Regions from separate parts of the Bacillus sp. Brlt_9 genome, predicted to be linked through region 1. Evidence: riboswitches for the same ligand, from Rfam matches in the RefSeq annotation. Region 1 holds a riboswitch; the other holds the start of a gene.

Evidence for each region. Region 1 has a riboswitch for lysine ahead of VF726_RS03265 (aspartate kinase). Riboswitches for the same ligand answer to the same signal wherever they lie in the genome.
Region 2: another riboswitch for lysine. It lies ahead of VF726_RS16770 (amino acid permease); the one in region 1 lies ahead of VF726_RS03265 (aspartate kinase).

Annotation. Positions count from the first base shown of each region.
Region 1 is NZ_JAYJLO010000001.1:616,432-622,198, reverse strand. Features, by position in the region: gene VF726_RS03280 (YndJ family protein) at 1-1,040, opposite strand, end outside; gene VF726_RS03275 (DUF4166 domain-containing protein) at 1,046-1,657, opposite strand; gene VF726_RS03270 (DoxX-like family protein) at 1,661-2,569, opposite strand; lysine riboswitch at 2,762-2,948, shown strand; gene VF726_RS03265 (aspartate kinase) at 3,148-4,377, shown strand; gene VF726_RS03260 (VOC family protein) at 4,721-5,173, shown strand; gene VF726_RS03255 (helix-turn-helix domain-containing protein) at 5,395-5,767, opposite strand, start outside.
Region 2 is NZ_JAYJLO010000004.1:50,971-56,737, reverse strand. Features, by position in the region: gene VF726_RS16770 (amino acid permease) at 113-1,579, opposite strand; lysine riboswitch at 1,692-1,883, opposite strand; gene VF726_RS16765 (GNAT family N-acetyltransferase) at 2,269-2,718, shown strand; gene VF726_RS16760 (sulfite exporter TauE/SafE family protein) at 2,758-3,768, opposite strand; gene VF726_RS16755 (VOC family protein) at 3,867-4,664, shown strand; partial or broken gene VF726_RS16750 (aminoglycoside phosphotransferase family protein) at 4,679-5,617, shown strand; gene VF726_RS16745 (metallophosphoesterase family protein) at 5,631-5,767, shown strand, end outside.

The DNA.
Region 1 (5,767 bases):
TTCGTCACGTCAAATGCCTCACTATGAAAATCATTCATATTATCAACTAAACCTTTGTATTCTTTGCTATCTATTAAATTTCTGTTATGTAAAAATGCTTCACCAACTGTCGCATTTCCTCTTAACCCGCTCATTGGTTTCCCGTAATATTTATAATTCGGGGCACTATTTTCAATCATCCAGCCGACAAATGCTGGTAACGCTACTCCAATTCCATTGACAACACCGTGAATCCAAACCATTTGAGCAATTGTAATCGTCATTACATGTTTCAAATTCCCATACGAATATATAAGTGAAAACATAATTGTTACCATGAGTGTGCTAGACGATATAATTAGGAGAATCTTTGCACTAATAGCATTAAATTTCGCGCGCCAAACATAAATACCATAACTATAAATCGCACATAAATATAGGAACACAGCAAAAAATTCAAATACTCTTGAGTATGTAATCCCGATCGCAACTGTCATAGGTGAAATGACGATGACAAACATAATAGCATCATATACTTTACTTCTCTTTTCTCTTTTTCTCCCAATTAAGCCAGCTGATAATGGCAATAGAAATGCCGAATAATGAAAGTGTGCAGCAGTAAGCAACACGATGTCGGAACTAAAGTGCATAATGGAGAGTTTTGCTACAGAAGCAAAAAACCAAAAACCACCTAAAAACAAATATATAAACGCACTATCGATAGCTGTCTCTTCTAGCGGTTTCCATCCTCTTTCTAGTAATCTACTCACACCAAATAATGCAACAATCCCTGTATATACAAACCAAAGTAACGCAAAAAAATAGTGGTTTGTAACGAAAGCTAACATTGCACTCATTGCTGCGATTGGATATAAAAACGATACAAATTTATAAAAAAATACATATGATCCATTTCTTGTTTTCTTATCAATGATACAAAATGACATCGGTATAAATAACAAAATAGATAATAAAATAATTGCTTCCACTGGGTTTATATTTGACCACTCGCATATTAGAAAAATAATATAACAAGCAAGCCCAACTATTATATTTTTCATTTCATTTATTTCCTTTCCACAAATGTTCCCTTATATGAAAATAATGAACCAATTAACGGATTTCGTACTTGTACATGAATTCGAAAGCATTGCCTTGTTTCATCATAACTTTCTACAATGGTGGCCTCCCCGTATAAAAATCTAGGTAACGGGACTTTCCTTCCGAACATGTAAAACCATTGTTTCTTTGAAGAAATATGCATTGCCCCCACCTCATCAATATGAAAATTTAATGTAGATACAAGTAAGTGCGGTTCACCAAAATAATCTACAATTTCATTATTCTCTTCATCCAACTGCATAACGGCATTAAAATATCTTTTTTTATTGTGAAAATAAAAAGTACGATTCCACCGCACAAGTTCATGTCCATGTTCATCCCGCTCAGCCGTATTATGTATTGTAAATGGCACTTCCTTCCCCCGCTCAGAGAAAAATATACGGAACTTCGATGCAATTTTTAATATTAATTTTACAAAAAAAGAACCTCCATAAATCTCATCCATCTTTCCTTCTCCAGTAAAGCTATTTTCTTCCGTAATTTCATAGCGTTTCTGTAATTTCGGATGAAGATTTTTATAAGAATCCCCTAATAGTCTTTCATACAAATTAGCCATACATTATCCCTTTCTCTTCCTCCTGCAATTTTTTGCACTTGGCAAATTCATGCTATTTATATAACCGGCAATCGATAACCCCATGAGTAGAACGTTTAATGTAATTGGATTAAACGGTTCTGTAAGGCTTGCGACATTCGTAAATCCTGCCGCTATTGTTAAGGCTATTAACATAAAAATATGTACGACAAATACTTTTCGCTTTTGAAATGGCAACAGCCATAGGACACCAAAAATAATTTCTAGTAATCCAATTATTTTAAGTACAAAAATACTATGTTCCGTTGAACCAATCATCACCGATAGCATTTTTACTTCTTCTGAATGAGTAAATACTAATTTTGGCACTATCCCTTGATACATCCATACAAAGGCAAATAAAAAACATACGAGCCAATATGTCATTGTTCTTCTAATTAGTAACCTAGGGTGAAGTCCCTTCTCTAACCATAATTTTAATGCATCAAAGCTCCAAGCAGTCGCCCAGCCTAATAACGGCCGAAACATATAGAAATCTATTATATTCCCTATACGACCAAACCTCGTATCATAATCATATTGCGTCTCAAAATGAATGTGTTCTTTACGAGGGGTATACTTCCAATAACCACGCCCTGTTTGAATAAGAGATAATTTATTATCCGTCCAAAATTTTAAAGAAGAAATACGTTCTCCCGTTTCTTTTCTTATTTCACCTATCGATTCCCCTTCTCCAGCTATTTCAAGTCCAAATCCAATTTTTGTTTTATATAAAAACTTCTGTGGTTCTCCTTCTTTTTTCTCTAAATACGAAATTTCAGTAAAGCGGGCATCCCATTCTGTATGTATATGTGGTTCTTGCGTGTATTCCCATAATTTCTCCATTGTTGTGTTCATTTCTGCCGAAACATAAATAGGCTTTTTCCTCTTCATACTTCCACCTCCAATGCACTATAAATTTAATGTACATGCAACGAATTTATTTTGCTACATTTTTCACAAACTTTCTTTTGCAAAAGAAAGAATTTTTAAAATTTATACAAAACACTTGATTCCCCGAAAAATTTAAATTATTATAAAACAAATGTTACCAACAACTTCATAAATCAAACACTCTCGCCTAAAACGTGAGATAGAGGTTGCGATACTTATGATTATTCTAATGGAGACACAGAGATGTCTATGAAATTAGATGAAAGGAAGTATTGCCGAAATTGATAAATTTCTCTGCATTTATCAATTGGGGCTGTTTTCGAATAGAAACAGAACTGTCATATGTACAAACGTGTACGTATGAAGAGCTATCTACAAAAAAGAGATATCATTTTTATGATATTCCTTTTTTGGCGGTTTTTTTATTAGCTCCGTTTTCTGTTTCCCTTTTCCTGTAACAGCACCATCCTCACTTATTTGAGATGGTGTTTTTTGTTTTTCTCTGGTAACTACAGGAATATTGGGATTTATATATGTCCTAATCTATTCTTAAAAATGGATGAAAGAAGGAATTCGTAATGGAAACGATTGTACAAAAATTTGGTGGCACTTCTGTCGGAAGCGTTGAGCGTATTCAACATGTAGCAAATTTAATTATTGAAGAATATGAACGAGGGCATAGTATCGTCTCTGTCGTTTCAGCAATGGGCAAAAGTACAGATGAACTTGTCGCACTTGCTAACGCTATTACAGAAAATCCGAGTAAACGTGAAATGGATATGCTTCTATCTACAGGAGAACAAGTGACTATTTCATTATTAACGATGGCACTACAAGCGAAAGGTTATAACGCGATTTCATTAACAGGATGGCAAGCTGGTATTACGACAGAATCTGTACATAGTAGTGCACGGATTACTGACATTCATACAGATCGAATTCAATCTTATCTTACTGAAGGTACGATCGTTATTGTAGCTGGCTTCCAAGGAGTTAGTGAAAACCATGAAATTACAACGCTTGGCCGCGGTGGTTCTGATACAACTGCTGTTGCATTAGCTGCTGCACTGAAAGCAAAAAAATGTGATATTTACACAGATGTGACCGGCGTCTATACGACAGACCCACGAGTTGTAAAAGATGCTTATAAATTAGATGAAATCTCTTATGACGAAATGTTAGAACTTGCAAACCTCGGTGCTGGTGTATTACACCCGCGTGCGGTTGAGTTTGCTAAAAATCATAATGTCATTTTAGAAGTTCGCTCAAGTATGGAACAAGAAAATGGAACAATTGTAAAAGGAGAATGTAACATGGAACAACAATCAATCGTTAAAGGTATTGCATTTGAAGATAATATTACACGCGTCACAATGAAAGGTTTGGAACAAGGTGCACTTTCAACAGTTTTCTCTACATTAGCAGCGGCACATATTAATGTAGATATCATCATTCAAAGTATTACAAATGAAGGAACTGTTCACCTCTCCTTCTCAATCCATTCTAATGATTTAAAAGAAACATTAGAGGTATTAGAACAACATCAAGAAACATTACAATATGAATCTGTAGAATATGAAAATCATTTAGCAAAAGTATCCATTGTAGGATCTGGTATGGTCTCTAATCCTGGTGTTGCTGCGAATATGTTCACTACTTTAAAAGAAGAAAATATTCATATTAAAATGGTAAGTACATCAGAAATTAAAGTGTCTGTCGTTATTGACCGCCTTCATTTAGTAACAGGTGTTGAGGCGCTGCATCAATCATTTATGGCAAAAATCGTGCCTTTAGTGCAGATGAGTTAATTTCTACTAGTAAAAACTTAAAACAAATTATATGAATCTATTTCCTTCCTATATAAATAGAAACAGGGTAAGACTATTTTGTTGAAAACTCGAAGTTATTCTGTCGAATAGCAATTACTGTATCAAATTCTTGAAACTACTTGAACATAATAAGTTCGCGCATATTTAAATCGTAGAGGGTTTACGGAGTCTTGTTCGTTAACAAGATGTTATGCACTGTACCCGAAAACACCTTGTCACATGTTCCTACACTGTGACAAGGTGTTTTTTGTTTAGAAGAGATTTTAGTATAATTATGAGGAGAGTTAAACAATAAATTTATACATATAAGGAGACAAAGACTATGGCAAACAACAAATTACTAAGAATGGACAATATTAGTATCGTTGTAGAATCTCTTGATAACGCAATCTCTTTCTTCGAGGAGATTGGATTAAAACTTGAAGGGTGCGCTACTGTCGAAGGTGAATGGGCTGGTCGCGTAACCGGACTCGGTTCTCAGTGCGTAGAGATTGCTATGATGGTTACACCAGATGGCCATAGCCGCATTGAACTTTCGCGATTTCTTACCCCACCTACTATTGCAGATCACCGGACAGCACCTGTAAATGCCCTCGGTTATTTGCGCGTCATGTTCACCGTTGAAGACATTGATGAAATGGTATCGAGACTTACTAAGCATGGTGCTCAGCTCGTTGGCGAAGTAGTTCAGTACGAGAACTCATATCGACTTTGCTACATTCGTGGAACGGAAGGAATTTTAATCGGTTTAGCGGAAGAACTCGGTAACAAGTAAGTAATGTTTTTCTGAATTAAAAATATTTGAAAGATATTCTTTCTTAATAAAGCTTAAATTTTCAACCACGTCCTAACTTTAGAACGTGGTTATGCTTGTTTCGGTTTTTTAACATACTATCAATATCCCTAAATTATTATAAAACAATTCAATTACTCGTTATATTCTTTCCTAGGAAATATAACTGACTCTTCTCACTTCTTACCATATATATCTTTTCTTTAAAAAAACGATCTGAACTCATTCAAAATCACTTTCTTTACGTCAGAGTAAAAAACCATCATGAATAGTGCTATTCCTAATAATATCTCTTGCATTCCTTCATAATCAACGAAAGCACTCACAATTAGTAAACCAAATCCAATGTAGAAACCAAATTCATTCTCTTTCTCAAAATCTTCATCTTCTTCATCAATATGTATTTTCTCTTTAAAACCTTGGTACCCTTTTATTAATTCATCTAGCGTGACATTATACATTTCACTCAATAAAATCAAATTTTCAATATCAGGGCAACTTTTATCATTTTCCCACTTATATACCGCTTGCCTCGTTATACCAATCTTTTTAGCAACATCTTCCTGCGAAAATCCT
Region 2 (5,767 bases), on a different contig from region 1:
TATCCCAACCTTTATGTATATTTCCTTTATTATTGCAAAAACAAGAGCAATAGGGAAGGGAGAAGTATTGCAATAAAAAACGAGCAAACAAATTTGTTTGCTCATTTTACGTTTATTTCAATTCACATTTATCAAGTGGAATCACTTTCGTTTTCTTCGTGAATTTATAGCCTAACCATAGTACTAAGAAGAGTGGTAAACCGATGTAAGAAACGAGTACACCGTTCCAATCAATTGATTCCCCCATAAATGCGCCGTAGTTTTGACCTAAAATTACGATGACACAAAGTGCAAATGCGAAGATTGGACCGAACGGGAACCATTTTGCTCTATATGGTAAGTCTTTTAAATCTTTACCTTGTACGATATATGCTTTACGGAAACGGTAATGACTAATTGCGATTCCGACCCATGCGATAAAGCCAGACATTCCAGATGCGTTTAATAACCAAATGTATACAACGCCGTCACCGAATAAAGAAGCAATGAAAGCGATACTACCGACAATTGACGTTACGATTAATGCGTTAACAGGTACACCGCGGCTATCTAATTTACCAAGAAACTTTGGTGCTTTTCCTTGGCGAGCTAAGTCCCAAAGCATACGAGTTGATGCATACATACCAGAGTTACCAGCAGATAGTACTGCCGTTAAAATAACAGCGTTCATAACAGAAGCAGCAAAGGCAACACCCGCTTTTTCAAAAATAAGTGTAAATGGACTTACTGTTACATCACTTGCGGCAAGGCTTTCAGTTGTATAAGGAATTAATAAACCGATAACGAGAATCGCAAGAATATAGAATAAAAGAATACGCCAAAAGATCGAACGAATTGCTTTCGGAATATTACGTTCTGGATCAGAAGTTTCACCAGCAGCTACCCCAAGTAATTCAGTTCCTTGGAATGAGAAACCAGCTGCCATAAATACACCGATAATTGCCATGATGCCGCCGTTAAATGGTGCATCTGCAACTGTGAAGTTTTTAAAGCCAACAGTTTCGCCGCCCATAATTCCGAAAATCATCATAAAGCCGACAATTAAAAAGATAATAATCGTAACTACTTTAATAAGTGCGAACCAATATTCAGATTCACCAAACCCTTTAACAGATAAGTAGTTTAAAAGGAAAATAATAGCTAAACATAATCCGCTCCAAATGAGGGAAGGGGTATCTGGGAACCAAAATTTCATAATTAATGTTACAGCCGCTAGTTCAGCAGCTATCGTAATTGCCCAGTTATACCAATAGTTCCATCCAAGTGCAAAGCCAAGTGATGGATCAACAAATTTTGTTGCATACGTACTAAAAGATCCAGTAACAGGCATGTAAGCTGCGAGTTCAGCTAAGCTTGTCATTAAAAAGTAAACCATAATTCCAATTGCGGCGTATGCAACTAATGCACCACCAGGTCCAGCTGTGTGGATGACACCACCACTGGCAAGAAATAGTCCGGTACCAATTGTACCACCGAGAGAAATCATCGTAAGGTGCCGTGATTTTAAACTACGTTTTAATTCACCTTTTCCATTTGTAGTTTCTGTTTTAGAGGTAGTTTGATTCGTTGCGCTATTCATGTTCAACACTCCTTTTCTTGTAAGATAGGAAGGAGCGGGGGAGAAAAATACAAAAAACCGCCAAAGGAATTTGGCGGAACGTTTCACAAATAACCACCCCATCATACCCTTCCGTTAAGATAGCACCCCACGTTTACACGGTAATTTGTAAACGTGACAGTTCTGTTCCTTTCGGAGACAGCCCCAGCTCATATTTCCAGAGAAGAAATATAAACTTCGGCAACTTTTCCTTTCAAACGGAGTCGGTGACATTCTCTATGTCTCGTCCGTTTTACTCTTAAAAGTCGCAACCTCTACCTCATCGGATTGATGAGGATTTGATATATTGCTAAGATTTTTAATATATGGCAATTGTAATGACTTTCTGAATATATTGCAAGATATTTTGTTAGGAAAAGTCAAAAAATATCGGTTATTGTTTAGGAAACGTTTGCAAAACTCCACCCGAACCTATTATTATGTAACAATAAGCAAAGAAAAAATTGTTATACAAATGTTTCGCAAAAAATATTGAAAAACCCTTTAAAATTAAAAGAAAATTCAGAAAATATAATTCGACATAACTATCAAAAGAGGATTATTCCTTAAATTCGTTTCAAAGAATAAGTATAAATCCGATAAATAGAATGAATATTCTTTTTATTCCTGATAAAATTGAGGTATTGTTTAATTGAAAAGGGGAAATCAATATGAAATTAGAAACAGAAAGACTCTATATAGTGCCGTGTACAGAAGAGAGTATTCACGTTGCTAATGAGCAAGGATATAATAGTGGTCCACATATTGTAGGGTATGTAGAAAATATAAAACAAAATAAGGCTTTATTACCTTGGGGGGCGTGGTATGTCATTCGCAAGGAAGATGACATCGTTCTAGGTGATATAGGATTTAAAGGAAAACCAAATGAGGAACATACAGTAGAAATTGGTTACGGATTTATTGAGAAATATTGGAATAAAGGATATGCGACAGAAGCTGTAAGAGAATTAATAAATTGGGCTTTTCAAACAGGAGAGGTAGAAACGATTATTGCGGAGACACTTCTTGAAAATATTAGCTCGATTCGTGTATTAGAGAAATTACATATGAAAAGAGTAGGCACTACAGAAACAATGATCAATTGGAAAATAGAAAAATAAAAAATACCGCTCGAAGTATATCGGGCGGTATTTTTATCGTTATGGTAGCATTTGTTTTTGATCATTCGGATATTTGGCTGTCGATGCGTTAGAACGATTGGAATGATTGCGAACAGCAATGAAAATAGAAATAATAACGACAAGGCCAACTGCCACGTAAGAAAGTGAAATAATAGTTGGATCCACTTTAAATGTAGTGAGCAGTGTACGAATGTTTGTAAAGATAATAAGGCCACCAACTAATACGCCAAGTAAATGTGCTGGAACGATGCGTACTAACCATGCAGCAATTGGAGCTGCGACAATACCGCCAAGCATTAACGCAAATACCCAAACCCAGCTTACTTGTTCCCAGCCAAGTGAGATGAAGAAGCCAATTGTTGCAGCAAGTGAAACAGGAAATTCACTCGTATCTACAGATCCGATAACTTTTCTAGCTTCATTTCCTCTTGCTAAAAGTACTGGTGTCGTAATCGGTCCCCAGCCACCACCACCAGTTGAATCAACGAATCCAGCGAATAAGCCAAGCGGAACAAGTTGTTTAGCAGACATGCGTTTCTTTGAAGTAACAATTTGTTTTTGAATGATGAATCGTAATAAAATATAAACCCCTAAAGTAAATAAAAATACGGAAATATACGGTTTAATTACATCGCCAGGTAAATTGCTCAAAAAACATGCCCCAATAAATGCGCCGATTGCTCCTGGTAATGTAAGCCTGGAAACAGTATATTTATCGACGTTTCCAAATTTGATGTGAGATGCACCAGAAGCGGCAGTTGTAACAACTTCAGCTAAATGAACAGATGCGGAAGCTACAGCCGGTGCGATACCAAACATTAATAATAGTGAGGTAGATGTTACTCCATACGCCATTCCAAGTGCTCCATCAATCAATTGAGCGAAAAATCCAATAATAGCAAAGACAATTAATTTCTGCATAAATAATCCCCCTGTAATAATAAATGAAAAAGGCACTTTTCCCGTATGAGAAAAGTGCCTTTGGTTTTTCCAATCAGCAATAATTAAATTTGTTTCATTATAATACATATTAATCGTATAAATCAACTAGGTTTTAAAGTTTTTTGAATTGAATGAAAGAAAAATAAAATATACAATAAAAGGATGGAGAGAAAGGGGGAAATGACATGTTACGATTTGATCATCTCGTACACGCAGTACATGGTACACCGGAGGAAGCAGCAAAACAAATGCAGGAACTTGGATTTCATACTGTATTAGGCGGAGAGCATATTACTTGGGGTACTTGGAATAGTTTAAGTTATTTTGATTTATCATACATAGAATTTCTGGCAGTTCAACATGAAGAAAAAGCGAAAGAAGCAGAAAATCCATTAGTACAAGAAACAGTAGTGAAATTACAAGACGGAGAAGGAATGTTACAAATTGCAATTCGAACAGATGCCATTGAAGAGCTAGCAGTTAAGTTTAGTAAACACGGTTTACATACGATAGGCCCATTTGAAGGGAAACGAATGAGAAAAGATGGCCGCCTTTTAGAATGGAAAATGTTATTTGTAAAGCAAGAGAAAAACGGACCGAAATTACCTTTCTTTATACAGTGGAATGAAACGGACGAAGAAAGAAGAAACGACTTACGTAATATAGGGACAATCACTGAACATAAAAATAAAGTACAACAAATTGAAACGATTCATTACGCAGTGAAAAATGTTCGAGAAACAGTACGGAAATGGAAAGAAGTAATGGAGCTAACTGCAAGCTCAGTCGTAAAAAGTGAAGAGTGGAATGCGGAGTGCCAAAGTGTATCATTCGGTGACATTCAAGTACAGTTTTGTGAACCAATTGGAGAAGGGCTAGTACTAGAACATTTGAATCATCATGGCGAATATCCTTTTGCGGTGGAGTTTAAAGGGGAAAATAAACGAGAGCATGAAGTGTTAGGTAGTTTGTACATATATTAATAGAGGTGAACGTTGTGGAAGAAATGCTTAGAGAGATAGAGAGAAAACTAGAATGGCCTCGTATTGTAAAGTGTACAGCTATTTCAAAAGGTTTTTCACATGAAGAGAAATATAAAATAGAGCTAGAAAATAGAGTAACATATTTTGTAAAAGTATGTGATGTTGTTCATTTTGAACGTAAACAAGAAGAATATACGTATATGAAACAATTAGAGTTATTACATATTCCAACACCAAACTTAATTCATTTCATAAAACTTGAGGAATTAAATAAATGTGTTCAAGTATTTGAATGGATCCAAGGTGTAAATGGTGAAGAAGGTTTAGGAAAGCTATAGGTAGAAGAACAGTATCATGCAGGAAGAAAAGGAGGAGAAGTATTAAAGAGGATTCACTCAATTGAAAGAGAAAGTGCAAGTAATAAATGGGAAATGATTCGATGGAATAAGTATGAAAGATATATAGAAGCATTAGCAGGTTACGAGGTAAACTTTCTAGATTTGAAGCCCGTATTAACCTTTGTAGAAAATCATAAGTATTTATTGAAAAATCGTCCAATCACATTTTTACACGATGACTTCCATCCAGCAAATAGTATGATTCATAATAAGGAGTTTATCGTTATCGATTTTGGTGGATATGATTTTGGTGATCCCATACACGATTTTTATAACGTAGCGATTTTTACTACAAGAATAAGTAAACCATTTGCGATTGGACAAGTTCACGGTTATTGCGGAGGCGAACCGTCGCTTCATTTTTGGCAACTGTACTCATTATATGCAGCAATGACATTCCCAGCGGATATCGTATGGACAAACCGAAGCACACCGCATTTAGTAGATGATATGAAGGAAAGATTGAACGGGATTTTAGAAGATCATAATCATTTTTCATCCTATATTCCAAAATGGTATCAATCACAACATGCGGATATAATAAACTATAAGTAATGGAGGGATTCATTTGGATAAAATAGCGGTAATTTCAGATATACATGGTAATATTCCAGCATTAGAATCTGTGCTGCAAGATATTAAATTAAGAGGAATTGAGCGCGTCATTTGTCTTGGAGATCTAGTAGGAAAAGGTCCTCATTCTAG